One region of the Streptomyces sp. NPDC057565 genome, then DNA from elsewhere that is predicted to be linked to it. Evidence: riboswitches for the same ligand, from Rfam matches in the RefSeq annotation. Region 1 holds a riboswitch; each other region holds the start of a gene.

Region 1 (7,281 bases):
CTCTCCCCTAGATTGCCTGCGCATTACAACAGGTGATCAGCGAGGGGACGGAGTCGCCGCATGACTGAAGAAACAGACGCGAAACCACCGACAGTCACACCTGCGAGAGTGGTCATCGCCCTCTGCCTCGTCGCCCCGTTCGTGGCGATGCTCTGGGTGGGTTCGTACGCGAAGGTGGACCCCACCTTCATCGGCATCCCGTTCTTTTACTGGTACCAGATGGTCTGGGTGCTGATCTCCACGGCGCTCACGATGGTCGCGTACAAGCTCTGGCAGCGTGACCAGCGCGCCCGCAAGGGGGGTGCGTCGGCATGAAGGACGGCGTGAACGGCGTCGCGCTCGGCGTCTTCATCTTCTTCTTCCTGGCCGTCACGGTCATGGGCTTCATGGCCGCGCGCTGGCGCAAGGCCGACAACGAGGCCACTCTCGACGAATGGGGCCTGGGCGGCAGGTCGTTCGGCACCTGGGTCACCTGGTTCCTGCTCGGCGGCGACCTGTACACCGCGTACACCTTCGTCGCCGTACCCGCCGCGATCTACGCAGCGGGAGCGGCCGGCTTCTTCGCGGTCCCGTACACCATCCTCGTGTACCCGCTGATCTTCACCTTCCTGCCGCGGCTGTGGTCGGTGTCGCACAAGCACGGGTACGTCACCACCTCGGACTTCGTCCGCGGGCGCTTCGGATCGAAGGGTCTGTCGCTGGCGGTCGCCGTCACCGGCATCCTCGCCACGATGCCGTACATCGCGCTCCAGCTCGTCGGCATCCAGGCGGTGCTGGACGTGATGGGCGTCGGCGGCGGCGAGAACACCAACTGGTTCGTCAAGGACCTGCCGTTGCTGATCGCGTTCGCGGTGCTCGCCGCGTACACGTACTCCTCCGGGCTGCGTGCCCCCGCGCTGATCGCCTTCGTCAAGGACGGGCTGATCTACCTGGTCATCGCGGTGGCAATCATCTACATCCCGATCAAGCTGGGCGGCTTCGACGACATCTTCGCCAAGGCGGGCGACGCGTTCTCGCAGACCAACCCCGCGACCGGCAAACCGCGCGGCGCCCTCGCACCGGCCGAACCGGGCCAATGGGGCTACGCGACCCTGGCACTGGGGTCGGCGCTCGCCCTCTTCATGTACCCGCACTCGATCACGGCGACGCTCTCCAGCCGCAGCCGTGAGGTGATCCGGCGGAACACCACGATCCTGCCGCTGTACTCGCTGATGCTGGGCCTGCTGGCGTTGCTCGGCTTCATGGCGATCGCGGCCGGAGTCAAGGTGGAGAACGGACAGTTGGCGATCCCGCAGCTGTTCGAGAACATGTTCCCCGACTGGTTCGCCGGTGTGGCGTTCGCCGCGATCGGCATCGGCGCGCTGGTGCCCGCCGCGATCATGTCGATCGCCGCGGCGAACCTCTTCACCCGGAACATCTACAAGGACTTCCTGAAGCCCGACGCGACCCCGGCCCAGGAGACGAAGGTCTCCAAGCTGGTGTCGCTGCTGGTGAAGGTGGGTGCGCTCGTCTTCGTCCTCACCATGGACAAGACGGTCGCGATCAACTTCCAGCTGCTCGGCGGGATCTGGATCCTGCAGACGTTCCCGGCGCTGGTCGGCGGCCTGTTCACCCGGTGGTTCCACCGCTGGGCGCTGCTCGCGGGCTGGGCGGTCGGCATGGTGTACGGCACGCTCGCCGCGTACGGAGTGGCGAGCCCGACCCAGGCGCACTTCGGCGGATCCTCGAAGGAGATCCCGGGGATCGGCGAGATCGGCTACATCGGTCTGACGGCGTTCGTGCTGAACGCCGTGGTGACCGTGGTGCTGACGTTCGTCCTGAACGCGGTGAAGGCCCCGGCGGGCGTCGACGAGACCTCCCCGGCGGACTACACGGCGGACGCGGGCGACCCGGGCGTCCGGGTGGAACTCCCGTCGGCCCGGCCCGAGTCGAGCCCGTCACCCGACGCGAGCCCGTCCGCCGGCTAGTGCCGGGACCGGCGATGCCTGCCCCATGAGGAGCGTCGTCCGGTGCGTGCGATCGCAAGGCGGCCGGACGGGCTGCACCCAGCCCGTCCGGCGCCGTCCCACCCGTACGGCACACTCCCGGCATGGACCTTTCGATCCGCCCGATCGCCCCGACGGAACACACCGCCCTCGGGGAGATCACCGCCCACGCCTACCTCGACGACGGCCTGCTCGACTTCGGCGCCGACGACCCGTATCTCGAAACGCTCCGGGACGTGCCCCGTCGCGTCGCCGAGGCCGACGTGCTCGTCGCCGTCGGTGCCGACGGCACGCTCCTCGGCGGAGTCACCTACGCACCGCCCGGCAATCCGTGGGCCGACATCGCCGGCCCCGACGAGGCCGAGTTCCGGATGCTCGCGGTCGCACGGAAGGCACGCGGCCACGGGGCGGGCGAGGCGCTCGTGCGCGCCTGTATCGACCGGGCACGGGCCACGGAGGGCGTCACGCGGCTCGTCCTGTCCACCCAGCCGACCATGCTCGGCGCCCACCGGATCTACCATCGACTCGGCTTCGTACGCACGCCGGAACGGGACTGGGATCCCGTCGAAGGCCTCTCTCTGCTCACCTACAGCCTGAGTCTCTGAACCGATGTGACACAACATGTGGGGGCTGCCTCAACGGGCGGCCCCCACATGTATGCTCGTGCTCGCTGTCGCCGCAGGGAAATCCGGTGCGAATCCGGAACTGTCCCGCAACGGTGTATTCGGTGCCCTTTTGCGCACCCTGAAAGTCCGAGGACCTGCCGACAGCGCGTCCGGCTCGACCGATCCGGACGCCCAGACGTCCGGGCCTCGCGGATGGGCCGGTGGACGCCGCACGCAGGGCTGCCCTCCTTCTCCGGGCATGCCTCCGCGCGGCTGCCCCGCTCCCCCGCCGGCCCCGAGCCGAGCGAGGGAGAGCACCACGTGACCATCGCGCCAGCCGATCCGGCTTCAGTCGCCGAGTCCGCGGGAACCACGAACGACGGACCCGGGACCGCACTGCTGCGGACCCTGACCGACCTCACTGCCGATCTGCCCGACACCGACCCCGGCCGCGTCGCCGGCGCCGCGCTGCGCGGCCGCAACGCCGCGTCGGACGAGGCGGAGTTGCGCGCGCTGGCCACCGAGGCCGCCGCGGGTCTGATCGCCGAGGACCCCGCGTACTCCCGGCTCGCCGCCCGCCTCCTGACCCGCACCATCGCGGACGAGGCGGCCGGTCAGGGCGCGCTGTCGTTCTCCGCCTCGGTCGCCGTCGGCCACCGCGAGGGTCTGATCGCGGACCGCACGGCCGCTTTCGTGGCACTCCACGCGGCCCGGCTCGACGCGCTGGTCGACCAGTCCCTCGCCGACGGCGCCGACGACCGGTTCGGCTACTTCGGGCTGCGGACGCTGCACAGCCGCTATCTGCTGCGCCACCCGCTCACCCGCCAGGTCATCGAGACGCCGCAGCACTTCATGCTGCGCGTCGCCGCCGGTCTCGCCGAGGACGAGTCGGTACGCGCACTGGACGAGGTCGCCTCGCTGTACGGCCTGATGAGCCGCCTCGACTACCTCCCCTCCTCCCCCACACTCTTCAACTCCGGCACCCGACACCCGCAGATGTCCTCCTGCTATCTGCTGGACTCGCCGCTGGACGAGCTCGACTCGATCTACGACCGCTACCACCAGGTGGCGCGGCTCTCCAAGCACGCGGGCGGCATCGGTCTGTCGTACTCCCGGATCCGCGCCCGCGGCTCGCTGATCCGCGGCACCAATGGGCACTCCAACGGCATCGTGCCGTTCCTGAAGACGCTCGACGCCTCGGTCGCCGCAGTGAACCAGGGTGGTCGCCGCAAGGGCGCCGCCGCCGTCTACCTGGAGACGTGGCACGCGGACATCGAGGAATTCCTGGAGCTGCGCGACAACACGGGCGAGGACCAGCGGCGTACGCACAACCTCAACCTGGCGCACTGGATCCCGGACGAGTTCATGCGCCGGGTCGACGCGGACGGCGACTGGTCGCTGTTCTCCCCCGCCGACGTGCCGGAACTGGTCGACCTGTGGGGCGACGAGTTCGACGCCGCGTACCGGGCCGCCGAGGCCAAGGGCCTGGCCCGCAAGTCGATGCCCGCGCGTGAGCTGTACGGCCGGATGATGCGGACGCTCGCGCAGACCGGTCAGGGCTGGATGACGTTCAAGGACGCCTCCAACCGGACGGCCAATCAGACGGCCGAGCCGGGTCGCGTCGTCCACTCGTCGAACCTGTGCACCGAGATCCTCGAAGTCACCGACGACGGCGAGACCGCCGTCTGCAACCTCGGTTCGGTCAACCTCGGTTCGTTCGTGACCGACGGCGACATCGACTGGGAGCGGCTGGACGCCACCGTCCGTACCGCCGTGACGTTCCTCGACCGGGTCGTCGACATCAACTTCTACCCGACCGAGCAGGCCGGCCGCTCCAACGCCCGCTGGCGTCCGGTGGGGCTGGGCGCGATGGGGCTCCAGGACGTCTTCTTCCGGCTGCGGCTGCCGTTCGACTCCCCCGAGGCCCGCGCGCTCTCCACGAAGATCTCCGAGCGGATCATGCTCGCCGCGTACGAGGCGTCCTGCGACCTCGCCGAGCGTTCCGGTCCGCTGCCCGCCTGGTCCGAGACGCGCGCCGCCCGCGGCGTGCTGCACCCCGACCACTACGACACCGAGCTGAGCTGGCCGAAGCGCTGGGAAGCGCTGCGCGCCCGGATCGCACGGACCGGCATGCGCAACTCGCTGCTGCTCGCCATCGCTCCGACCGCCACGATCGCCTCGATCGCCGGGGTGTACGAGTGCATCGAGCCGCAGGTCTCCAACCTCTTCAAGCGCGAAACCCTCAGCGGTGAGTTCCTCCAGGTCAACGCCTATCTGGTGAACGAGCTGAAGCAGTTGGGCGTGTGGGACGCGCGGACCCGCGAGGCGCTGCGCGAGGCGAGCGGCTCGGTGCAGGGCTTCGCCTGGATCCCGGAGGACGTACGGGCGCTGTACCGCACGGCGTGGGAGATCCCTCAGCGCGGTCTGATCGACATGGCGGCGGCGCGTACGCCGTTCCTGGACCAGAGCCAGTCGCTGAACCTGTTCCTGGAGACGCCGACGATCGGCAAGCTCTCCTCGATGTACGCCTACGCCTGGAAGCAGGGGTTGAAGACGACGTACTACCTGCGCTCACGTCCGGCCACCCGGATCGCGCGGGCGGCGTCGGGCCAGGCCACGGTCGCCGCTGCCCTTCCCGTCCAGCAGGCTTCGGCTCCCGACGCGGACGCGATCGCCTGTTCCCTCGAAAACCCCGAGTCCTGCGAGGCCTGCCAGTAATGAGCTCAACCGACAAGAATCTGCTCGACCCGGGCTTCGAACTGACCCTGCGGCCCATGCGCTACCCGGACTTCTACGAGCGCTACCGCGACGCGATCAAGAACACCTGGACGGTCGAGGAGGTCGACCTCCACTCCGACGTCGCCGATCTCGCCAAGCTGACACCCGCCGAGCAGCACATGATCGGCCGGCTCGTCGCGTTCTTCGCGACCGGCGACTCGATCGTGTCGAACAACCTCGTACTGACCCTGTACAAGCACATCAACTCCCCGGAAGCGCGGCTGTATCTGTCGCGGCAGCTCTTCGAGGAGGCCGTGCACGTCCAGTTCTATCTGACGCTGCTCGACACGTACCTGCCCGACCCGGACGACCGCGCGGCCGCGTTCGACGCGGTGGAGGAGATCCCCTCCATCCGCGAGAAGGCGCAGTTCTGCTTCAAGTGGATGGATTCGGTCGAAAAGATCGAACGGCTGGAGACGAAGGCCGACCGCCGACGCTTCCTGCTGAACCTGATCTGCTTCGCGGCGTGCATCGAGGGGCTGTTCTTCTACGGCGCCTTCGCGTACGTCTACTGGTTCCGCTCGCGCGGTCTGCTGCACGGTCTCGCCACGGGGACCAACTGGGTCTTCCGTGACGAGACGATGCACATGAACTTCGCGTTCGAGGTCGTCGACACCGTCCGCAAGGAGGAGCCCGATCTCTTCGACGACGAGCTCCAGCAGCAGGTCACCGACATGCTGAAGGAGGCGGTCGACGCGGAGCTGCAGTTCGGCCGCGACCTGTGCGGCGACGGACTGCCGGGCATGAACACCGAGTCGATGCGCGAGTACCTGCAGTGCGTCGCCGACCAGCGGCTCACCCGGCTCGGCTTCCCGGCCGTGTACGGCTCCGAGAACCCGTTCTCGTTCATGGAGCTGCAGGGCGTCCAGGAGCTGACGAACTTCTTCGAGCGCCGGCCGTCCGCGTACCAGGTGGCGGTGGAGGGCTCGGTCGCCTTCGACGACGACTTCTAGTGCCGTGACCGGCATTGTTTGCCCCATGAGGAGCGTCGTCCGGTGCGTGCGATCGCAAGGCGGCCGGAAGTCCTCGGATGGGGTCTCCCCTGCTCGAACGGAGTTGAGAGCTTGGGGAAGGAGCTACCAGGGCTTTTGGCCAACGCGGAAGGGGGTCCCCCCTGGCCCTTAAGGCCTTGGGGGAGCGCGTGCCGGGCGGCGCGACGGGGCAAAGCTTGCCGGGAGGGGCACTAGGCTCGCGCCCCGATCCGGAGGTTTGGACGCCGCACAGCCTTCACCGGCTGTGCGGCGTCCGCTGTTTCCGGTGGCTCGGCCCGCCGATCCCGTTCCGCCTCGCGCAGCTGGCGGTCGATGCGGCGGTCGCGCGCGATGCCGACCAGCGCCGGCGCCAGGAAGAGTACGAAAACGACCGCAATGCCCAGGTGGTTCAGGAATGTGTTCATGCCTCTACTCTCGCCCGCGCGGGACGAGTCCGGCAGTGGCAGGACTGTCACACAGCATCGAATTACTGCCACACTGACTGCATGCTGAACAATGTCGCGGTCCTGCTGCTCGGCGAGGTGCATCCCTTCGAACTCGGCGTACTGGCCGAGGTGTTCGGACTCGATCGCAGTGACGAAGGCCTGCCGGTGCACGACTTCGCGGTGGTCTCCGGCGAGGGTCCGGTGCTGCGGACCCATGCCGGGTTCACCGTGTCCACCCCGCACGGTCTCGACCGGCTGGACGAGGCGGATCTGATCGCCGTCCCCGCCGGTGCATCCTTCAAGAACCGGGACTTCCCGGACGAGGTGCTGGAGGCCCTGCGCAGAGCCGTGGACCGCGGCGCCCGGGTGCTCAGCGTGTGCACCGGCGCCTTCGTGCTCGGTGAGGCCGGGTTGCTGGACGGGCGGCGCTGCACCACCCACTGGCACCACACGGCCGAACTGGCGCGCCGCTTCCCGCGGGCCGTCGTCGAGCCGG
Region 2 (7,281 bases), on a different contig from region 1:
CCGCCCCATGGGCCGGGGCGGCCCGGACTCCTAGGTTCCGGCAGCAGTCCGTATGTCCGCTCGTCCGCACGTTCCGAACAGGGAGGCCCCGTGCGCCCATCCATCCTGCGACGCCTGCTCCGGAGCATCGCGTCCACCGCTGTCCTCGGTGTCGTCGCGGCGACACTGAGCACCGTGACGGCAGCCCCGTCCGCCGCTGCCGCCGGCGGCCTCCAGCAGGTCACCGGCTTCGGCTCGAACCCCGGCAATCTGCAGATGTACGAGTACGCCCCCGCCGGTCTACCCACGGGCGCACCCCTGGTGATCGCCCTGCACGGCTGCACGCAGACGGCGAACGACTACTACACCAACTCGGGCTGGCCGAAATACGCCGACCTGTGGAAGTTCGCCGTGGTCTTCCCGCAGACCACCTCCGCGAACAACTCGCTCTCCTGCTTCGGCTGGTTCGATCCGGCCGAGGACACCAGGGGCAAGGGCGAGGCCGCCTCCGTCGTGCAGATGGTGGAGCACGCGAAGCAGCAGTACGGCTCGGACGGCCGCCGGGTGTACGTCACCGGGCTCTCGGCGGGCGGCGCAATGACCGCCGATCTGCTGGCCGCCTACCCGGACGTGTTCGCGGGCGGGTCCGTGGCCTCCGGTCTGCCCGCGCAGTGCGCAACCAGTCAGGCGGCCGCTTCCGGCTGCCAGACCGGCCCGCAGAAGCTGACCCCCGCCCAGTGGGGCGACAAGGTCCGCGGCTCCTACCCCGGCTACTCGGGTCCGTGGCCGCGCGTGGCCATCTGGCAGGGCACGTCCGACTACACGGTGTATCCCGCCAATGCCACCGCCCTGCGTGACCAGTGGACCGATGTCTGGGGCATCGGTCAGACCCCCTCCAGCACCACCACCCTGCCCGGGAACACCACCCGGAGCGTCTACAACGACGCCTCCGGGCGGCCGGCCGTGGAGACGTACTCCATCTCCGGCATGGGTCACGGCTTGGCCGTCTCCCCGGGCTCCGGAACCGATCAGTGCGGGAGGACCGCCGCGTACTTCCTGAGCTCGATCTGCTCGACCTACCACACGGGCGTCTTCTGGGGGCTGGACCAGGGCGCACCGGGCGGTGGTGGCGAGGACCCGCTGCCTGCGCCCTCCGGCCTGACGGTCACGGGTGTCACCGGGACCAGCGCCTCGCTGTCCTGGGGCGCCGTCGCGGGAGCCTCCTCGTACGCCGTCTACCGCGACGGCAGCAAGGTCGCCCAGCCCGCGTCGACGGCGTTCACCGACACGGGGCTGTCCGCCGGGACCGCGTACCGCTACACGGTGGCCGCGGTCGACACCTCGGGCGCGGTCGGCGGGGTCTCGTCCCAGGTGACGGCGACCACGACCTCGGGAGCGACCGGCGCCTGCTACACGGCGACGAATTACGCGCAGGTGGCGGCGGGCAGGGCGCACACGACCGGCGGTTACGTGTACGCCAACGGCTCGGAGCAGAACATGGGGCTGTACAACGTGTTCGTCACGCACACCCTGCGGGAGTCACCGGCGGGCTGGTTCGTCATCGCCGACACCGGCTGTACCGCCTGAGGGGCCGGGAGCTCCGCCGTGCAGCCCGGGGGCCCGTGCCGGGCTGCACCTCGCGCTTGTCGGCCAGTTGGTGACGGCGAACCAACCGGTGTAGCTACCGGCTCCATTGACATACCGATCGAAGTATCCGTTCGACAAACCGATGCAGTTGCCGCTGCCGTACGCGGTGACGGTCACCACGCACACCGATCCCGAACATCCTTGACCGGCCGTCAGTCCTCCGGCGGGAAGACCACCTCGCCCGAATCGGCCAGCGTCAGCGTGATCGCTTCGACGGGACATCCTTCCGCCGCCGCGAGCACCCGCTCGTTGGCATCGGTCTCCGGATCGCCCGGGTGGGACTGCCGGGCGGAGTCCAGCCGGAAGCCGTCCGGAGCGTGGTTCACGCACATCCCGGAGCCGATGCAGACGCTCCGGTCGACCTCCACATGCCAGCGGTCCCCCATCACCCCTCCTGCGGGCCGGGCTGCGCGGGCCGGTACCCGGCGGGCAGATGGATCATCTTGTGCTCGAAGTACTCGCCGTACCCCTCGGGTCCGAACTCCCGCCCCAGGCCGGAGTTCTTGTAGCCGCCGAACGGCCCGAGCATGTCGAGACTGAAGGTGTTCACGCTGTACGTGCCCGTCCTCACCCGGCGGGCGATGTCGATGCCGCGCTCGGTGTCAGCGGTCCAGACGCTGCCGCTGAGCCCGTACTCGGAGTCGTTGGCGATCTTCACCGCCTCCGCTTCGTCGCCGTACGGCAGCAGGCAGACGACCGGCCCGAAGATCTCCTCGCGGGCGATGCGCATGGAGTTGTCGACGGATCCGAAGAGGGTCGGCTCGACGTACCAGCCGCGCTCCCGGGAGGCCGGACGGCCGCCGCCCGTAAGGATCTTGGCGCCTTCCTCCTGGCCGATCCGGATGTAGTCGAGGGAGCGCTGCTGCTGGCGCCGCGCGACCAGGGGGCCGAGTTCGGTGGCGGGGTCGAGCGGGTCACCGACCTTCAGTGCACCCGCCGCGGCGGCGAACGCCTCGGCGGTCTCGTCGTAGCGGGAGTGCGGGACGAGGATGCGGGTCTGGGCGACGCACGCCTGGCCGTTGATCATCCAGGCGAACGGGACGATGCCGGCGACGGCCGTGTCCAGATCGGCGTCGGGAAGGATGACAGCGGCGGACTTGCCACCGAGCTCCAGGGTGACACCGGTGAGGTTCCGTGAGGCGACCTCCATGACCCGGCGGCCCGCCGCGACCGAGCCGGTGAACGACACCTTGTCGACGCCCGGATGGCCGACCAGGTACTCGCTCACCTCGCGGTCCGCCGGAAGGATCGACAGCACCCCTTCGGGGAGCCCGGCCTCGGCGGCGATCTCGGCCAGGATGTAGGCGTCCAGGGGCGATTCGGGCGAGACCTTGAGCACGGCGGAGCAGCCTGCCAGGAGCGCGGGCGCGAGCTTGGCGGCGGCGGTGAACTGCGGGACATTCCACGGCACGACGGCCGCGACCACCCCGACCGGCTCCCGGCGCACCAGCAGCGGCCCGAGGACGCCGTCGCGGCGCTCCTCGTACGGGAAGGTGCGGGCGACGGTGATCGCCGCGTCCCACACCATCATCGCGGCGAGCGCCTGCACCATCACACTGGAGCTGTACGGAGTTCCGTTCTCGGAGCTGATCACGCGGGCGATCTCCTCGTGCCGCACGGCGAACGCGTCCTTGATCCGCGTGATCACCTCGATCCGCTCGTTCAGGGACGCGCGCGGCCAGGGCCCTTCGTCGAAGGCCCGGCGGGCGGCGGCGACAGCCCGGTCCACATCCGCTTCACAGGCGTGCGGCACCCGACCGATGACCTGCTCGGTGTGGGGCGATATCACCTCGATGACGTCCCGGCCGAGCGGATCGACCAACTCCCCGCCGATGAACAGTTTTCCGTGTTCCACAAGCTCGGTCATGGCTGCTGCCTCCCGCGACCCGGCACGTACCGACTCCACACCTGATTTCATATCTGACTCCGTGTCAGAACTGATACCAGTTCCAGTTCCAGGAGTCCACGCCCCGGACGGGGGCGCTGCAACACCCCCGCACGGATGGTCGACTTGGGCTACTAATGGAACAAGTTCTCGTTACAGTAGGGGTGGCACAGCGCGGCCCGGCCGACGCGAGAGATGGGGAGCCCATGACACAGGTGACCGAGCACGGCGGCGGCGTGTGGTCCATCAAGGTCCCGATCCCGGACAACCCGCTCGGCCACACCCTGGTGCATGTCCTCGACACCGACCGCGGGCCGGTCCTCGTCGACACCGGCTGGGACGACCCCGACGCCTGGGACACCCTGGTCGCCGGAGTCGCCGCCGTCGGTGTGGACATCGCAGGCATCCACGGCGTGGTCATCACCCACCACCACCCCGACCACCACGGACTCTCCGGACAGGTCCGCGAGGCATCGGGGGCGTGGATCGCGATGCACGCCGCGGACACCGCGATCGTGCGCCGCACCCGCGAATCCGAACCGGGCACCTGGTTGAGCTACCTCGCGGCGAAGCTCGCCGCGGTCGGCGCACCGGAGGAGCACCTCGCCCCGTTGCGCGCCGCCCGCACGGGCGGCCGGATGCGCACGCTCCCCGGACTGCGCGCCGCCCTCCCGGACCGCGAGATCGTCCCCGGCGAGCTGCTCGACCTCGCGGGCCGGCGGCTCCGGGCGATCTGGACGCCGGGCCACACCCCCGGCCATGTCTGCCTGCACCTGGAGGAGGACCACCCGGCCGGTCTGCCCGGCCGCGGCCGTCTCTTCTCCGGTGACCATCTGCTGCCCGGCATCAGCCCCCACATCGGGCTGTACGAGGACCCGGACGATGCGACGGTCACCGACCCCCTGGGCGACTACCTGGACTCGCTGGAGCGCATCGGCCGGCTCGGGGTCGCCGAGGTGCTCCCCGCCCACCAGCACCCGTTCGCGGACGCGGCGGGGCGCGTAGGGGAACTCCTCGACCATCACGAGGAGCGGCTGACCGGACTGCTCGCCCTGCTCGCCACCCCGTTGACGCCATGGCAACTGGCCGAGCGGATGGAGTGGAACCGGCCCTGGGAGCAGATCCCGTACGGTTCGCGGAACATCGCCGTCTCCGAGGCGGAGGCTCATGTGCGCCGGCTGGTGAAGCTGGGGCGCGCGGAGGCGGTGCCGGGCAGCGGACCCGTGACGTACGTCGCTGTGTGAGGCAGCCCTCCGCCCGGAAGGGGCCGGCTACGCCCCGGTAGAATGTGCGAGTCGTCATCATGCCCGTTCAGGGGGAAGCCGGTGCGAATCCGGCACTGACCACGCAACCGTGAGCCGCTGACACAGCGGTGAGTCGGGCTGCCCTGTCCGCGGTCGTGACCGGCTCGCGTCACCGGAACCCCGGTGGCCGGCACCGTCGAGGAATACGGGGCCGGAGCCTGGTGCCTGAGTGTGCCTGTGCCCGGTTTCCCACCAGGAGAGGCTCAGCCCGCCATGACCGTACGCCGCAGCGCAGCAGCGCTCGCCGCCACCGCCACCGTGCTCTGTGCGGCCGCTGCCCCGGCCGCGGTCGCGGCACCGTCCCCCTCCCCCACCCCGTCCGTCGCGCTGCCCTCCGGGCTGTACGGAACCAAGGACCCGACGTACGACGGGGTCTGGCGGCAGTCGCTGGCCTTCCTCGCCCAGCGCGTCGAGGGGGTCGTGCCCGCGACGAAGTCGGTGGACTGGCTGATCGCCCAGCAGTGCGCGAGCGGCGCCTACGCCTCGTACCGCGCCGATGTCTCCAAGCCGTGCGACGCCAAGACCATGCTGGACACCAATGCGACCGCCGCCGCGGTGCAGGCGCTGGCGGAAATCGGCGGGCACGGCGACATCGTGAACAACGGCGTCCGCTGGCTGAAGTCCATCCAGAACGAGGACGGCGGCTGGGGCTACAACGCGGGTTCCCCCAGCGACGCCAACTCCACCTCGATCGTGATCGGCGCGCTGGCCCGGCAGGGCCAGCGGATCGGCGACATGACGAATCCGGGCGGCAAAACCCCGTACGACGCACTGCTCGCGCTCGCGATCCCGTGCGGCGGCAAGGACGGGGGCGCGTTCGCGTACCAGCCCGACAAGGCCGGGAAGCTCGCCGCGAACGCGGATGCCACCGCGGCCGCCGTGCTCGGCTCGATGGGCAAGGGGCTGGCCGCCGGGGACAACGCCACGGTCGAGGGCAAGCCGCCGGCCTGCCGGACGAGCGACGTCGTCAAGCCGGAGCAGGCTGCCCAGAACGGCGCCTTCCACCTCGCGGGCGCCCTCGCGAAGAACGGCAACCATCTGAACCTGCCGCCGATGCCGGGCTCCGACGACACCACCCCGCAGCCCGACTTCGGCAACACCGCGGACGCGGTCGTCGCCCTGGCCTCCGCGGGCCACAAGAACAAGGCGGCCGACGCGGTCGGCTGGCTGCAGAAGAACTCCAGGAGCTGGGCCGAGGAGAGCGGCCCGGCCGCCTATGCCCAGCTGGTCCTGGCCGCGCACGCGACCGGCGCCGACGCCCGCGACTTCGGTGGCGTCGACCTGATCCGGGAGCTGAACGCGAGCGGTCCCGCGCCCGCCGCCGTCATCACGCCCAGTGCGACCCCGGACGACTTCTCGGCCCAGGACGGCACCAGCGACGACGCCGGTCTCGGGGTGTGGTGGCTGGTCGGTATCGGTCTCGCCGCCGGTGCGGGCATCGGTTTCCTGATCAGCAGCCGCCGGAAGCAGCCGTGAACCGGGCGGGGAATCGTGCGGGGCATGCCTTCGGCGGACGGGTGGCCGTCGCGCTGCTGCTGGTGCTCGGCGCCGCTCTGACCGTGCTCGGCGCGGGCACCGCCCATGCGGCCGGCTACCGCTACTGGTCGTTCTGGGAGGGCAAGGGGTCCGGCTGGGCCTACGCCACCCAGGGACCCTCGCTCGTCCGGCCCGACGACGGGGCGGTGCAGGGCTTCCGGTTCTCCGTGAGCGAGGACTCCCAGGACTCGGCGAAGCCGCGCCGCAGCCCCGACTTCGCGACGGTCTGCGCGGACACCCCCGCCAAGGACGGCACCAAGCGCGTCGCGCTCGTCATCGACCCCGGCACGGCGGCGGACGCCCCGGCCGGGGAGACGCCGCCCGCGCTGCGCACCGCCTGTGCGCAGGTCGCCCCCGGGGCGAGTACCGCCGAGGCGCTCGCCTCGGTGGCCAAGCCGCTGCGCTACAGCAGCGACGCCCTGCTCTGCGCCATCTCCGGCTACCCCGCCTCGGGCTGCGGTGAGCAGGTCTCCGGCAGCGGGCACACGGCGTCCGCCTCTCCCTCGTCCTCCCACCCCGGGAACGGGCGCAGCGGTCCGTCCACCGGCGTGCTCGTCGGGCTCGGTGCCGTCCTGCTGCTCGGCATCGCCGCCGTCCTGCAGGCCCGCCGCCGGCGCGGATGACCGCCTCCCCCGGCGCGGTCCGGCTCAGCCATGCACTGCGGGCGCCCGCGGCGACCCGCAGCAATGCCCTGCCCGCCGGGGCCTGGTGGCTGTGGGCGCTCGGGCTGGCCACCGCCGCGTCGCGGACCAGCAATCCGCTGCTGCTCGGGCTGCTGGTGGGCGTGGCCGGATATGTCGTGGCGGCGCGCCGTACGGATGCGCCGTGGGCGCGTTCGTACGGGGCGTTCATCAAGATCGGACTGTTCGTCGTCGCCGTGCGGTTGCTGTTCTCCGTCGTCCTCGGCTCGCCGATCCCCGGTACGCACCT
Region 3 (7,281 bases), on a different contig from region 1:
CTGCATGACCGTGCCGCACACCGCGAGCCCGGCGCCGCACACGGCGGCGAGCACAGTACGGGGCATGCGCAGGTTCCAGATGATGCCGTCCCGGATCGGGGTGAGCCGCGAGTCGCCCACCCCGAGATGGGCGGCCACCGCGGACCAGACGTCGGCGACGGAGATCCGGGCGGGGCCGATGGTGACGGCGACGGCAACGGACAACCCGAGCAGGGCGACGCCCGCGGCCCACAGCACACCGTCGCGCAGCCCCCGCGCGCCACCGGCCCTGTGGTGCGTATCGGTTCCGGGTGCCTGCTCCGTACGTACCGCTGCGCCCCGTTCGGTGTCCGTCACCCGGCGAGCCCGAACGTCCGCAGCCCGGCGGCGACCTGTTCCAGGCCTTCGACCGTCCGGATGGACGGGTTCATGGCCTGGCCGCTGAGGAGCACGTACCGCTTGTGCTTGACGGCGTCCATGTTCTTCGTCGCGGGATTGGACTCCAGGAACTCGATCTTCTTCGCGGCGCTCTCGGCGGTCTGTGCCTTGCGCGTCAGATCGCCGATGACCAGGACGTCGGGGTTGCGGTCGGCGACGGTCTCCCAGCTGATCTGCGGCCATTCCTCATGGGTGTCGTCGAAGACGTTCTTCGCTCCGAGCTCCCTGGTGATGACGCCGGGTGCGCCGCAGCAGCCCGCCAGGTACGGGGCCTTGGAGTCGGAGAACCAGTAGAGGAGGGTGGCGTCGGACGCGTCGATGCCGTCGGTGGCCTTCTTCACCCGCTCCCGCAGCCGGGCGACGAGCTCGTCTCCGCGCTGCTGGACGCCGAACACCGCCGCCAGATCGCGCACTTCGCCGTAGACGCTGTCCATGGTCAGTGCTTCGGTACGCGCTCCGTCGCCGCCGCCGCTGTTGTCCTTGCCGGTGCAGTCGGCGGGCGACACGTAGGTGGGGACACCGAGCTCCTCGAACTGCTCTCGGGGGGCGACGCCGCCCTTGGCGAGGGTCGATTCGAACGAGGCGCTGACGAAGTCGGGTTCCTGGTCGAGGACCTTCTCCGACGACGGCCGGTTCTCCGAGAGGCGTGGCACCTTCGCGTTGGCCTTCTCCAGTCCCTTCATCACCGGGTCGGTCCAGGTGGCTGTGGCCGCCAGCCGATCGGCGAGGCCGAGGGAGAGCAGGATCTCCGTCGATCCCTGGTCGACGGAGACGGCGTGGTGCGGTGCGGCTGCGACGGTGACGGTGCGGCCGCAGTTCCTGAGCGTCACCGGATAGCCTTCGCCACCGGCTGACTTGGCTGCAGAGTCGTCGGTCCCTCCGCCGCACGCGGTCAGCAGGAGAAGTGCCGCCGAGAGCAGGGCGGCGGCGCGGACAGGGCTGGCTATGGACGGCACGGAGTCCCTCTGCGTCTCAGGGCCCATGCGCGGAGCCCGGTGTACGGAGTGCTGCCGCCCGGTACCGGGCGGCAGGTGCCAGCAGGTCTTCGGACTCGGGTTCCTTCGGACGGGACGCCTTCCCAGGACATCCGTGGACGTCCCAGTGGCCGTGGCCCCGCCCGTCCCCCTCACCGCTGCGCGTCAGCTCCGGATTCGCACCGGATTCCCTGACCCCTACGTGGAGTTTGACTGGCTTCGGCAAGCTATCACGCTGCCCCGCGCGGCTGGTCGGCGGTGTGGTGGGGCCGCAGGCGCCCCGGCCGTCCCGGCCCGCTCCCCCATGCCTACGGGCGCTGGAGGGCGACCACGGCATTGTGGCCGCCGAACCCGAAGGAGTGGCTCACGGCGCGTCGGACGGGCCGGTGGCGAGGCTGTTCGGTGACGCAGTCGATGTCGAACTCGGGCGCCGGGGCGTCCAGGTTGGCGATCGGCGGTACGACGCCGCGCTGCAGCGTGAGGATCGTCAGCCCCGCCTCGATGGCTCCGGCAGCCCCCATGCAGTGGCCCAGTACCCCCTTGGGGGCGGTGACGGGTGGCCGGTGCGGGTAGGCCCGGCTGATGAGAGCGGCTTCGGTGGCGTCGCCCAGCGGTGTCGACGTGCCGTGCGCGTTGACGTGTTCGACGTCCTCGGCCTCCCAGTCCGCGTCGCGCAGCGCGGCCTCGACCGCGGCCCGGGCGACGGCGCCGGACGGATGCGGACTGGTGGGATGGTGGGCGTCGGTGGTGGCGCCCGTCCCGGCGAGCAGCGCCCGCGGGACCGCTGCCCGGGCCCGTGCGTCGTCCGCCCGTTCCAGCACCATGACGGCGGCACCCTCGCCCATGACGAGACCGGCGCGGTCGGCCGCGAACGGCCGGCAGAGGCGGGCCAGGTCGCCGTCCCTCGTCGCGGCGGCACCGGACCGGGCGAATCCGGTCATGGCGACCGGGAAGACGATCGACTCGGTGGCTCCGGCGATCGCGAGGTCGCACTGCCCGGTGACCAGCAGGTCCCGGGCGACGGAGAGGGCGGTGACCCCGGACGAACAGGCGGTGCACGGCGCCAGGCTGGGACCGGTCGCCCCCATCCGGATGGCGATCTCCGCAGCGGGCATGTTCGGAATGGCGAGGAGGATCCCCGCCGGTGAAGTGGCCCCCGGTCCGCGCCGGTCGAGGGCGACGGCCTGTTCGGTCAGGCCCGCGGAGCCTCCGCTGCTGGTGCCGACGACCACGGCGACCCGGCTGCCGTCCCAGTCGGCCGGGTCCAGTCCGGCGTCCGCGACCGCTTCCCGCGCGGCGAGGACGGCGAACTTGACGTACCTCCCCATCCGGAAGGCCGCACGGCCGCCGACCGCCTCGTCCAGATCGATGCCGGAGACCGTGCAGGCGAAGTCGATCGCGCAGCCTTCGAGCTCGGGGACGGTGCGGGCCGGTGAGACCCCCGCGCACACCCCTTCCCAGGTGGTGTCGGTGTCGTTGCCGACCGGGGTAATCATCCCCAGACCGGTGACGGCGACGGCAGGCCTGTTCATCGGGCGTCGCTCATCGCGGGATCGCCGCTCATCGCAGCATCGATGAACGTCGTGATGTCGGCGAGGGTGGCGTCCTTGTAGAGCTTGTCGGAGTCGGCCTCGACCCCCAGCGTCTCCTTGATGATGACGGCGAACTCGGCGACGGCGAGGGAGTCCATCTCCAGGCTGTCCATCGTGGAACCCGGAAGGATCTCGGCGGCGGGCACCTTGAAGGTGTTCGTGAGAACGTCGGTGATCTTGGGGTGAATCGCGCTCATGATCTTCCTCTTCGCTAGGTCGTACAGGTCGCGCACGTCATGCAGGTTCTGCCGATGCCCGGGACGGCGGAACGCACGGTCCCGACGCCGATGTAACTGACTCCCGATCTGCCGGTTACGCCTTGCGGCGAACCGATTCGCCAACGATCATCCGCGGCTTCGTACAGCACCGGGAAAGGACGGATGCGGTGCCCCCGGTACGCCGGCAGAACGGCCCGGACTCCGAGGGCCCCGCCGCCTCCCGTACCCGGCACGGCTGCCCGGCGGTTCGCTCGCCCGAAGCCTTCAACGCTCCCCCTGCGCCCCGGTGGTGTGCCAGGACGCCTCCGGATCGTCGTACGCATCGACGTAGTCGGCGCCCGCGATGGGCCAGTCCGCGAGCACCTCGTCCGGCAGCGCGAAGGACTCGATCAGGGTGGGCAGATGCCCGGCGACGGCGGCGATGAGCTGCTCGACGGCGTCCGGCAGGGCATTGACCTGATCAGTCGTCAGATGGCCGGCGGCGAGCAGATCGCCACTGTTGCGGGCCACCCACTGAAGGGCGAACAGCCGCTCCAGCTCGGCCAGCCTCTCGCGGCCAGGGCCTTCGGGCAGTTCCGCGACCGCCTCCGCGTACGCCTCGGCCGCCTGTCGGCGGGCGTGCGCCTCGACGCCCCGCAGGGCGGACCCGGACGCCGCGTTCCACCGCGCCAGCGGATCACCGTGCGGTGCGCTGCGCATCCGCTCCCTGGCGCGGGCGAACCAGATGACCTCCACCTGCGCATGCAGCCACCCCAGGAACCGGGGGTCCGTGAGCTCTCCGGTGGCTCGGCCCGAGGTGCCACCGTCCGCGGCCGGTGAGGCGGCGAAGAGCATTTCCGCGGCGGCCTTGGCGTGGATGGCCAGGTTGTCGCCCTCGGCGGTGATCACCGCCTCCGCGCCGGTGATCAGCTCGGTCATGCCGTTGTTCTCCAACAGCGCCTGCGCTCCGCACCGTTCGCGGCATTCGATGACAACGGCACGGGCCTGCCAGGTGATCCACCCCTTCGCGACGGCGACCAGCCGCTCCGCCTCGGCCCGTCCCGTCTCCGTGCCGGCCTCGAGCTGCTCCTCCCAGCGGTCGAGGGCCCTGCGATGCAGCAGGCTCATCGCGAACACCGTGGCCATGGCCTCGGCGAGCGGGCCGTGATGGCTGCGGTGGGCGATCACCCGCACCCGTTCCGTCGCACGTGGCCCGGAGATGTGCCGATGGCCTCCGTAGCGCACGGCGACGGCGAGCGTCGCGCGCGCGGAGCCGACCGCACAGGCACTCATGGAAATCCTGCCGACCGTGACGCGTGCGATCGAGGTGAGGAAGCGACGCCTGCGGTTGGGCAGGACGCTGCTGAACTCCCCGTCGTCGCCGATCCGTCCGTGCTCACCGCCGAGCAGTGCGTCACGCCCCACGAAGACCCGGTCGAAGGAGGTCAGACAGTGGTCGACGGGGCTGCCCAGGCGCGCCGGAAGCCTGCGGACGCGTACCCCCGGGAGAGCGTCCGTGTCGTCGGTGAGCGGCACCAGGAAGAGAAAGACCCCGTGGTCGGCCCCGTCGGCGAGCAGGCGCGCCGCGACCAGTCCTGACTTGGGGCCGCCGGCCGGGCTGGTGTTGGGCATGAACTTCTGTGCCCCGGAGTGCGGGGTGTGCAGCACGAACCCGTCGCGTACGCGGTCGTACGTCGCCGTGGTCTCGACGGCCGCCGCGTCATTTCCGTGCGCCACCTCCGTACAGAGGAAGGTGCCGATGCGTCGCAACCGGAGGAAGTCCGACAGGTCGCGGCGGCTCTCGCCGGCGTGGTCGAGGAGGCTGCCGAGGAAGAGGTTGTAGTGGATGCCCGCAACGGTGGTGAGCGCCGGATCGACCGGGCCGAGCCACTCGTGCAGGGCGGCGAGGGCGCGTGGGTCGGCAGCGGGCCCGGCTGCGCTGTCGAGCGCGCTGTTGAGGATCCTCAGTCGTTCGTACGTCAGGGCGAGACGCTCGTCGGGACCGCCGCCGACCGGGCGGCGGAACGGTTCCGTTGAGATCAGCCGCCGCCAGGAGCCGTGCTCCTGAAGGAAGTTGCCGCCGAAGATGACGCCCCTCAACACGTCAGCAAGGGTGTGCCTGGTGGTGCCGTCGATCGTTGCGGTCATGAACTGGAGAACGACGCAGGAGCGGCAAGGACACACTCTCGCTGCTCCCACCGGGACCTGCGGGCGCCTAGTGCTGCGACCGGAAAGGTTCACCGGCTCGCGACGCCCGGCACGGCACCTCGCCGCGTTGTCGCATCACCCGAGTACGTCCAGTACGGGGGCGATCCTCCGCCTTGCGATGCACCGCACCGGACGCCGCGAGCTTCCCGGCAAACCTTTCCGGTCGCAGCACTAGACCGGTCAGACGCGCTGGAAGGCGAGAGCGACGTTGTGTCCGCCGAAGCCGAAGGAGTGGCTGACGGCGCGCTCGACGGACTGCCGGCGCGGCTCCTTGGTCACGCAGTCGAGCGCGAACCCGACCGGCAGCGCATCCAGGTTGGCGATCGGCGGCACGATGCCCTGCTCCAGGGTCAGTACGGTCGCCACCGCCTCGATCGCCCCGGAGGCAGCGAGGGTGTGTCCGACCACGCCCTTCGGGGCGGTGACCGAGGGCCGGTGCGGGAAGAGCCGGGAGATGAGCGCGGTCTCCATCGCGTCGTTCAACGGAGTGGACGTGCCGTGCGCGTTGATGTGGTCGACCTCGCGGGGCGCCCAGCCCGCCTCGCGCAGCGCCGCCTCCACCGCCCACTGCGCACCGCGCCCGTCGGGTGTCGGGGCAGTGGGGTGGTGGGCATCCGTACTGGAACCCACGCCGGTCAGCAGTGCCCGCGGGTGTCCGCCGCGGGCGCACGCGTCAGCGGTCCGCTCCAGCACGAGGACGGCGGCACCCTCCCCGATGACGAACCCGTCCCGGTCCGTGGCGAACGGCCGCGACGCGCCCGCCGGATCACCGGTACGGGTGGACAGCGCCCCCATCTTCGCGAAGGCCGCCACCACGAGCGGGGCCAGCGCGGACTCCGAACCTCCCGCCACGACCACATCGCATCGGCCCCTCGTCAGCAGGTCACGGGCGACCGCAATCGCGGTCGCCCCGGACGCGCAGGCGGTGGCGGGCGCCAGACTGGGGCCCTGGGCGCGCAGCTCGATGGCGAGCTCCCCGGCCGCCGCGTTCGGAATCATCATCGGCACCAGGAGCGGGGAGACGGCCTCAGGTCCTGCGTCGTCGAGCTTGCGAAGGTTGTCGACGAGGACGGACACACCGCCCACACCGACGCCGAGCACCACGCCGACCCTGCTCGCGTCCCAGTCCCCCGGCGAGAGTCCGGCGTCCGCGACGGCCTGCCGGGCGGCGATCAGGGCCAGCTTCACAAACCGCGCCATCCGCCACACCGAGCGTCCGCCCACCGCCGCGTCCAGGTCGAGTCCGTCGACCGGGCAGGCGAAGTCGACCGAAAGCCCAGCCAGTTCGTCACAGCGCCGCGCCACGGAGTGTCCCGCGCACAGCCCCGCCCAGAAGGCGTGTTCATCGGCGCCCGCGGGGGTCACCAGCCCCACTCCCGTCACCGCGACCCCGGTGTCAGCCTGCGTCATGTGCCATTCCTTCCGTCGCCCTCTGTGCGTGGTCCGTACGGGCTCCCGGCCGGCGAAGTACGGCGGAACCCCGAGGTCGGACCACCCCCGGAGGCGGTGAGTCCGCGTACCGCTGCCCGCCCCCCGTGTCCGGCTGCACGCCCGGCGTCGAGTACGCATCCCCTCGTCACTCGCTGCTCCGACTCCCCACAACCGATCGGGCCCGCCGGCTGGCGAACGGCCGTCACCCCGGCGAGGATGCGTTCACTGGGCCAAATGGGGGCGCGAGGAGCACGGGAGCACCACCGGCTCACGCCTGGCGAGCCCCCTGCTCCGCCGTACGGAGCAACTCGCCGTGCTGCCCGCACGCACAGGGCGTCCCCTTGGGACATGGCAGCAGCGGACCACGACGAGTCACAGCACCCCTCGGTCGACGCCGATCTGGACGCGCTGCGTGCGCGGGTGACGCAGCTGGAAGCGCGTACGCCCGTGCGGTCACGGCCC
Region 4 (7,281 bases), on a different contig from region 1:
TTCGCCGGCCGGACCCCTGCGGCGTCGCTCGCCCGCGCTGCCTACTTCTCGCCCTTCTGCTGGTCCGCGATGGACTTGCGGACCTCGTCCATGTCCAGCTTGCGGGCCTGCCCGATGATGTCCTCGAGCGCCGTCTCCGGCAGGGCCCCCGGCTGGGAGAACACCGCGACATTGTCCCGGACGATCATCAGGGTCGGAATGGACCGGATCTCGAAGGCCGCCGCCAGTTCCTGCTGCGCCTCCGTGTCGACCTTGGCGAAGACCAGGTCGCCGTGGCGCTCGGACGCCGCGTCGTACACCGGCGCGAACTGCCGACACGGGCCGCACCAGGAAGCCCAGAAGTCGATCAGGATGAACTCGTTCTCGCTGACGACCTGATCGAAGTTTTCCTTGGTGAGCTCTACGGTGCTCATGCTCTCGTTACCTCTTCCTGTGCCCGTTCGGACGTGTCCGGCACAACGGTGCCCGGTTCTGCGCTATTCCGCCTGCCCATGTGGCCGGGGCTCACACCCCCGGTCAGACTGTCCCCCATGACAGATGCTGTGGAGAACGCTGTGTACGACGTCGTGGTGATCGGTGCGGGGCCTGTGGGTGAGAACGTGGCGGACCGGACCCGGGCTGCCGGACTGTCCACGGCGGTCGTCGAGACGGAGCTCGTCGGCGGCGAGTGCTCGTACTGGGCGTGCATGCCGAGCAAGGCGCTGTTGCGCCCGGTCGTGGCCCGCGCCGATGCGCGCAAGGTCCCCGGACTCAGCGCGGCTGTTCAGGGCCCCCTGGACGCGGAGGCCGTTCTCGCCCACCGTGACGACTACGCCTCGCACTGGAAGGACGACGGACAGGTCGCCTGGCTGAAGGGGATCGGGGCGGACCTCTACCGGGGTCAGGGACGCCTGACGGGTACGAAGGCGGTCTCCGTCACAGGCCCTGACGGCTCCGAACACCGGCTGACCGCCCGGCACGCCGTCGCCGTCTGCACCGGCAGCCGCGCCGTCGTTCCCGACCTTCCCGGAGTCGCCGACGCCCGCCCCTGGACCAGCCGCGAGGCGACCAGCGCCAAGGAGGTGCCGGGCCGACTGGTGATCGTCGGCGGGGGAGTCGTCGGCGTGGAGATGGCCACCGTCTGGCAGGCTCTCGGCGCGCACGTGACGATGCTGATCCGCGGCAAGGGGCTGCTGCCGAAGATGGAGCCGTTCGCGGGCGAGCTGGTCGCCGAGGCCCTCACCGAGGCCGGAGCCGACATCCGTACGGGCGTCTCCGCCACCTCCGTGCGACGTGCCGGCCCCGACGGGCCGGTCACCGTGGAGCTGGACAACGGCGAGCGCATCGAGACCGACGAGATCCTCTTCGCCACCGGCCGTGCCCCGCGCACCGACGGCCTCGGGCTGGAGACGGTGGAACTGAAGCCCGGATCCTGGCTGAAGGTCGACGACAGCTGCCGCGTCGAGGGCAGCAACTGGCTGTACGCAGTCGGCGACGTCAATCACCGGGCGCTCCTCACCCACCAGGGCAAGTACCAGGCCCGCATCGCGGGTGCCGCGATCGCAGCCCGAGCGCAGGGCACCGCGCCGCTGTCGACCGAGCGCTGGGGCGCACACGCAGCCACCGCCGACCACGCGGCCGTCCCCCAGGTCGTCTTCACCGACCCGGAGGCCGCTTCCGTCGGGCTCACCCTCGCCGCGGCCGAGCGCGCCGGGCACCGGGTCCGCGCCGTCGACCATGACCTCGCCGCCGTCGCCGGCTCCGGACTGTACGCGGACGGCTATCGGGGCCGCGCGCGCATGATCGTCGACCTCGACCGCGAGATCGTACTCGGCGTCACCTTCGTCGGCCCCGGCATCGGCGAGCTGCTGCACTCGGCGACGGTCGCCGTTGCGGGTGAGGTCCCCATCGACCGGCTCTGGCACGCGGTCCCCGCCTATCCGACGATCAGCGAGGTGTGGCTGCGCCTGCTGGAGGCGTACCGCGGCTGAGTACGGCTGGTGAGCCGGTGCGTCGGCGACGGGTCCCGACGTCCCCCGGAGGGACGTCGGGACCCGTCTCCGGGGTGCGTCGTCCCGCGCAGATGCACGCTGCACCTACGTCCCCGAAGTGCCGGTCAGCTCGCGGGGCGAAGCGTTCTTTCCGCCTCTCACCAGTAGTGGCGCCGTCCACCGATCCCGTGGCCGACAGCACCGAGAATCCAGAGGACCGCACCGATCAGCACGAGTGCGACGCCGATGGTCCACAAGAAGGAAATTCCGGCCACCATGCCGATCACGAGCAAAATGACTCCGAGGACGATCATTGCGTCCCCCAATCTTTCAGGGCCACCTTCGAGTATGCGCCGGAGGGCATGTCCCCGCGTGGCGGACGACCGCTCTGGCCCGTAGTGCCGTCCAAGGCCGGGAATCCCTGGCCGGGAGGACCGCAGTGGATCACACGGGACAGCCGGGGTTTCGGGCCGACGAGGCGGTCCGACGGGCCTTCTCGACCACGCGCGATCCGGTCCGGCGAACCGCTACGCGACCCGCCTCTCCGGCGCCTGCTGTTCCTCTTCCTCGTCGGGCAGCTTCACGTCGGTCACCAGGATGTTGACCTCCACGACCTCCAGGCCGGTCATCCGCTCGATGGCGGCGATCACTTCGGTCCGGACGTCGCCCGTGAGCTCGACGATCGGGTATCCGTATTCGACGATGATCGACAGGTCGACCGCCGTCTGGACCTCGCCGACCTCGACCTTGACACCGCTGGTGACGGATTGACCTCCCGCTCCGGGCACCCGCTCCCGCACGGCCCCCATGCCGCGGGCGAATCCCCCTCCCATGCCCTGGACTCCGGGCACACCCCGGGCCGCCAGTCCGGCGATCTTCGCCACCACACCGTCGGCGATCGTGGTTCGGCCCCGCGACCCGGGTTCCGTTCGGCGGTTTCCACCGTGCGGTCCCGCTTCGTGCGTGGCCTCTGATTGCGAGCGGGTGGTTTCGGGCCGCTTCACCTGTGTTTGATCGGTCATGGTCGGTCGCCCTTCCGAAGAGAAGGTGGGTTCGAACGCCTTGGCCATTTTACGTACCATTTGTCCGCATCGCTCGAGCGGTACGGGTGTATGGGCGGACCCACGGACGGGCCCCGCGCGGAGAGGAGGGGCGGGTGGGCGGACTGCCCCTTCTCGTCCTCACACCTTCCTGGGCTCCGTCTCCACGCCCGCTTCGGTCTCTCCGTCGACGGACTCGAACAGACCGACCGGTCGCCGGAGAGATGCTGTGACCTGACGTCACGGGCGGGGCGGGCCGGTCCGGCGGTGTGAAGGACGACGCCGGGTTACGGGGCGACGGTTCCGGCGCTCAGGGACCGCCCGCAGCGCAGGTTCCAGCGGCCGGACCGGCCGCTGAGCTCGGTCAGCGTCAACGGGGCGACGTCCAACCGCCAGAACGCCTGCGGCGGAAGGCCCAGCGCATGCACGATCGCAGCGCGCACCACTGCGGGTTCGACCACGGCGATCACGCGGCCGTCACCGGCGCCGTCCCGATGCAACGAGTCCAGCCAGCCGCCTACTCGCGCACACAGGTCCAGCAGCGACTCACCGCCGTGCGGTGCCGCCGAAGGGCCGGACAGCCAGTCCGACACCGCCTCCGGCTCGGCCTCGCTCACCTCAGCCAGCCGCCGCCCGCTCCAGCGCCCCAAGTCCCAGCCACGGAGGGACGGTTCGGGCTCGGACCGCAGCCCCAGCGCCTCGGCGGTCCCGGCGCACCGCTCGTCCGCGCCGCACACCCGGCGGTCGGCGGCAGGCACCGCGTCCGCGGCCGCACGCGCCCGCCGGACACCGGACGCGTCGAGCGGGGCGTCGCCGTCGAAACGGGCTTCACGCAGCGCCGCATTGAGCGCCGGTGAGATCAACATCACCTGTACCGTCAACACCGGTGTCAACTCCCTGAACTGTGGACTCTCGGGTAAGCACACCATGGCCTCCGGGTCTTCCGGCCCCGCGGATGGCGCCATGGCGGCGGGTGCCCGCAGGCGGTATGGTCGCGACGAACATGACGACGGTGTGATGGAAGTCCGGTGAGAATCCGGCACGGTCGCGCCACTGTGAACCCGTACCTGTACGGGAAGTCAGACCCGGCACTGTCGTCTTCAGGCACCACGATCGGGACGCGTGTTCCCTCAGGAGGTTCTGCCATGGCACAGACTGCTGCCCCCGCAAGCGTTGCAACACCCGCCATCACCCCCATCTCGCTGAAGGCCATTGCCCCGTGGGCGGTCTTCTTCGGCATCCTCATGCTCGTCCTCCTGTACTTCGTCGGCGCCGAGCAGGGTGCCACCGCCCTCATTTCCGGCGAAGGTGTCCACGAGTGGGTTCACGACGGTCGCCACCTGCTCGGTTTCCCCTGCCACTGACACGCTGCGCACCTCAGGGGAACCCCTCATGAACTCCATATCCGTCAGAGCCCTGCTCGTCCGCGGCATGCTGGCCGGACTTACCGCGGGCGCGCTCGCTCTTGCGGTCGCCTACTTCCTCGGTGAATCCCGGGTGAACGCGGCGATCGCCCTCGAAGAGGCTCACAGCCACGACCACGGCGGCGGCGAGGAGCTCGTCAGCCGCACCATGCAGTCCACCGCGGGTCTCGCCACCGGTGTCCTGGTCTTCGGCGTGGCTATCGGCGGCATCGCCGCGCTGGTCTTCTGCTACGCCCTCGGCCGCATCGGCAGGTTCGGCCCGAGGGCCACGGCCGCATTGATTGCGTTCGGTGCCCTGCTGACCGTGTATGTCGTGCCATTCCTCAAGTACCCGGCCAATCCGCCGGCTGTCGGAAACCCCGACACGATCGGCCAACGCACCACCCTGTTCTTCCTGATGGTCGCCCTCAGCGTGCTGCTGGCCGTCGCTGCCGTCATCTTCGGCAAGCGGCTGGCTCCCCGCCTCGGCAACTGGAACGCGTCCATTGCGGCGTCCGCCGCCTATGTGCTCGTCATCGGGCTGGCCTACGCCTTCCTGCCCTCGTTCAATGAGGTCGGAAAGGACTTCCCGGCCAGTCTGCTGTGGGAGTTCCGCCTCGCCACTCTCGCCGTTCAGGCCACGCTGTGGACCACTTTCGGTCTGGTCTTCGGCTATCTGACCGAGCGACTGCTCGTGCCGAAGACCGGTGCGATGACGTCCGGGGGCGGTACCACGTCCCATGCGGGCGCCGCTGCGAGCTGAGGCGCCGGCCGACTCGTCGGCCGTATGACGGCAGAACCCGCCGGAGCGTCCCGGCGGGTTCTGCCCCTGAGCTCCTCTTATACGGCGTCCGTCGCGGCGGTGGCTTCAACCACGTACGTCACCTCCGTTGTGTCCGGCACCTCCGGCGTGTCCGACCATTCGACGATGAAGTACTTGACCCGGTCGTCCGCCCTGACGAAACGCATGCCTGCCGCCACCATGACGCGCTGGGACGCGATGTTGTCGAGGTCGGCATCGCCGTTCACGGCGGCGATGCCCTCGTCGCGGGCGAACTCCAGCAGCGCTCGCAGCGCCTCGGAGGCGTACCCCTTGCCGCGCGCCGCAGGGGTCAGGCCGTAGCCGATCGTCACCTGCCCCTCCGCGTTCGGAGCGCCGTGAAAGCCCACTCCGCCTATGGCGTGCCCGTCCTGGCGGAGGCGGATCTCGTAGGCGCCGAACGGCTGGGGGTTGCCGGAGTCGGCGCAATGCTCCAAGAAATGCCTGGCCCCGGCCGTGTCGCCGTCGGTGGGGTACTCCGGTGCCCATAGGGCACCCGGCCCCGGACGGTGGGCCACTACGTTTTCCGCCTCGGCGGGACTCAACGGGTGGAGTACGAGTCGAGGTGTCACAAGATCTCCCATGACCCGTCGGACTATCACGGCGGCGACCTTCGGCGCACCGGAATTATCGGAATTTTTGCTGCCTGAAGGGGGGTAGCAGTGCCCTGACCTTCGCGCACTGGGCGGAGCACCACGTGGCGGCCTTCCGCTGACATGGGCCCCGGTCGACGCAGCCGCCACCTCCCAGGCCGACGCATGTGGACACGGTCCGTCCGCAGCGGTGGGCCCGGTCGGCATGCGTTCGCCGACCGGGCCCACCGTCTTGCACCCACAGCGGCCGGGAATGAGGGCGGGCGTCCCTCGTCGGACAGTGTCCGTCCCGGAGCCCCGCCGTCTCAGCTGCTTATGTCCTCGCCGAAGTCCCCGGACATCGCCGCCGCCATCCTCAGGTGAGGCGTCGCCTCCTCCTGCCGGCCCTGCCGCTCCAGGGTGCGGCCGAGCATCAGCCGCGCATAGTGCTCCACCGGGTCGCGCTCCAGCACCGCCCGCAGCTCCGTCTCGGCCTTGCCGAGCCGCGCCGAGTGGTAGTAGGCGCGGGCCAGCAGCAGCCGCGGCGCGACCTGCTCCGGCGCTTCCTCGACCAGTCCGCCCAGGATCCGGGCCGCGGTCAGGTACTCCTTGGCCTCGAAGAACATCCGGGCGCGGTCCCAGCGGTCCGCTGCCGTGCCGAACTCGTAATAGGTGTCGTTCACTTGTCCTCCTCGGTCGCGGCCTTCGGCGATCCGTCGGGCCGTGCGTCCAATCGTTCGCGCAGCCCGCTGTCAGCTTGCACAACACCTCATTATGGTTGAACATTCCACCAAGCTTTTGGCGTGGGTACCGACCGCCCGCGCCTGCGCAGGAATAGGTTGAGCGCCATGAGCAATCTCGATCGCCAGGCCGCACTCTCCGTCTGCGGCGGCCGGGGCTTTGTCGTCGCCGACCCGGTGCGTGAACTCCTCAACCCGCGTCACGTCCAGCTCGGCGAATCCACCGAGGTTCGCAGGCTGCTGCCCAATCTCGGCCGCCGGATGGTCGGAGCCTGGGCCTTCGTCGATCACTACGGCCCCGACGACATCGCCGACGAACCCGGGATGCAGGTGCCGCCCCACCCCCACATGGGCCTGCAGACGGTCAGCTGGCTCCACGACGGCGAGGTGCTTCACCGCGACAGCCTGGGGAGCCTGCAGACGATCCGCCCGCGAGAACTGGGACTGATGACCTCCGGCCGGGCGATCAGCCACTCCGAGGAGAGCCCGAAGCCGCACGCTCGCTTTCTGCACGGCGCCCAGCTCTGGGTTGCGCTGCCCGACGCTCACCGCCACGTCGAGCCGCACTTCCAGCATCACACCGACCTGCCGACCGTGACCGCCCCCGGCCTCACCGCCACGGTGATCCTCGGCGAGCTGGACGGCGCCACTTCCCCCGGCACCGCCTACACCCCGATCGTCGGCGCCGACATCGCCCTGACCCGTGGCGCCCAGGCACGTCTGCCGCTCGATCCGG

The links. Region 1 has a riboswitch for cobalamin ahead of ACFU8W_RS43685 (ribonucleoside-diphosphate reductase subunit alpha). Riboswitches for the same ligand answer to the same signal wherever they lie in the genome.
Region 2: linked by a shared signal. The riboswitch ahead of ACFU8W_RS07460 (prenyltransferase/squalene oxidase repeat-containing protein) and the one ahead of ACFU8W_RS43685 (ribonucleoside-diphosphate reductase subunit alpha) in region 1 are both predicted to bind cobalamin.
Region 3: linked by a shared signal. The riboswitch ahead of ACFU8W_RS23190 (ABC transporter substrate-binding protein) and the one ahead of ACFU8W_RS43685 (ribonucleoside-diphosphate reductase subunit alpha) in region 1 are both predicted to bind cobalamin.
Region 4: linked by a shared signal. The riboswitch ahead of ACFU8W_RS01775 (CbtB-domain containing protein) and the one ahead of ACFU8W_RS43685 (ribonucleoside-diphosphate reductase subunit alpha) in region 1 are both predicted to bind cobalamin.

Annotation. Positions count from the first base shown of each region.
Region 1 is NZ_JBHVFU010000061.1:6,412-13,692, forward strand. It holds gene ACFU8W_RS43670 (DUF3311 domain-containing protein) at 61-315, shown strand; gene mctP (monocarboxylate uptake permease MctP) at 312-1,967, shown strand; gene ACFU8W_RS43680 (GNAT family N-acetyltransferase) at 2,090-2,590, shown strand; cobalamin riboswitch at 2,630-2,768, shown strand; gene ACFU8W_RS43685 (ribonucleoside-diphosphate reductase subunit alpha) at 2,912-5,308, shown strand; gene ACFU8W_RS43690 (ribonucleotide-diphosphate reductase subunit beta) at 5,308-6,321, shown strand; gene ACFU8W_RS43695 (hypothetical protein) at 6,552-6,764, opposite strand; gene ACFU8W_RS43700 (GlxA family transcriptional regulator) at 6,846-7,281, shown strand, end outside.
Region 2 is NZ_JBHVFU010000003.1:41,117-48,397, reverse strand. It holds gene ACFU8W_RS07480 (PHB depolymerase family esterase) at 91-1,566, shown strand; gene ACFU8W_RS07475 (ferredoxin) at 1,779-2,012, opposite strand; gene ACFU8W_RS07470 (aldehyde dehydrogenase) at 2,012-3,493, opposite strand; gene ACFU8W_RS07465 (MBL fold metallo-hydrolase) at 3,718-4,755, shown strand; cobalamin riboswitch at 4,787-4,921, shown strand; gene ACFU8W_RS07460 (prenyltransferase/squalene oxidase repeat-containing protein) at 5,029-6,291, shown strand; gene ACFU8W_RS07455 (SCO2322 family protein) at 6,288-6,974, shown strand; gene ACFU8W_RS07450 (energy-coupling factor transporter transmembrane component T) at 6,971-7,281, shown strand, end outside.
Region 3 is NZ_JBHVFU010000012.1:196,711-203,991, reverse strand. It holds gene ACFU8W_RS23195 (FecCD family ABC transporter permease) at 1-249, opposite strand, end outside; gene ACFU8W_RS23190 (ABC transporter substrate-binding protein) at 333-1,400, opposite strand; cobalamin riboswitch at 1,436-1,624, opposite strand; gene ACFU8W_RS23185 (beta-ketoacyl-[acyl-carrier-protein] synthase family protein) at 1,700-2,923, opposite strand; gene ACFU8W_RS23180 (acyl carrier protein) at 2,920-3,180, opposite strand; gene ACFU8W_RS23175 (acyl-CoA dehydrogenase) at 3,466-5,328, opposite strand; gene ACFU8W_RS23170 (beta-ketoacyl-[acyl-carrier-protein] synthase family protein) at 5,569-6,798, opposite strand; gene ACFU8W_RS23165 (hypothetical protein) at 7,168-7,281, shown strand, end outside.
Region 4 is NZ_JBHVFU010000001.1:408,574-415,854, forward strand. It holds gene trxA (thioredoxin) at 42-413, opposite strand; gene ACFU8W_RS01755 (dihydrolipoyl dehydrogenase family protein) at 531-1,970, shown strand; gene ACFU8W_RS01760 (hypothetical protein) at 2,129-2,296, opposite strand; gene ACFU8W_RS01765 (Asp23/Gls24 family envelope stress response protein) at 2,498-2,992, opposite strand; gene ACFU8W_RS01770 (histidine phosphatase family protein) at 3,298-3,876, opposite strand; adenosylcobalamin (AdoCbl) riboswitch at 4,003-4,153, shown strand; gene ACFU8W_RS01775 (CbtB-domain containing protein) at 4,156-4,374, shown strand; gene ACFU8W_RS01780 (CbtA family protein) at 4,403-5,176, shown strand; gene ACFU8W_RS01785 (GNAT family N-acetyltransferase) at 5,254-5,751, opposite strand; gene ACFU8W_RS01790 (tetratricopeptide repeat protein) at 6,132-6,488, opposite strand; gene ACFU8W_RS01795 (pirin family protein) at 6,654-7,281, shown strand, end outside.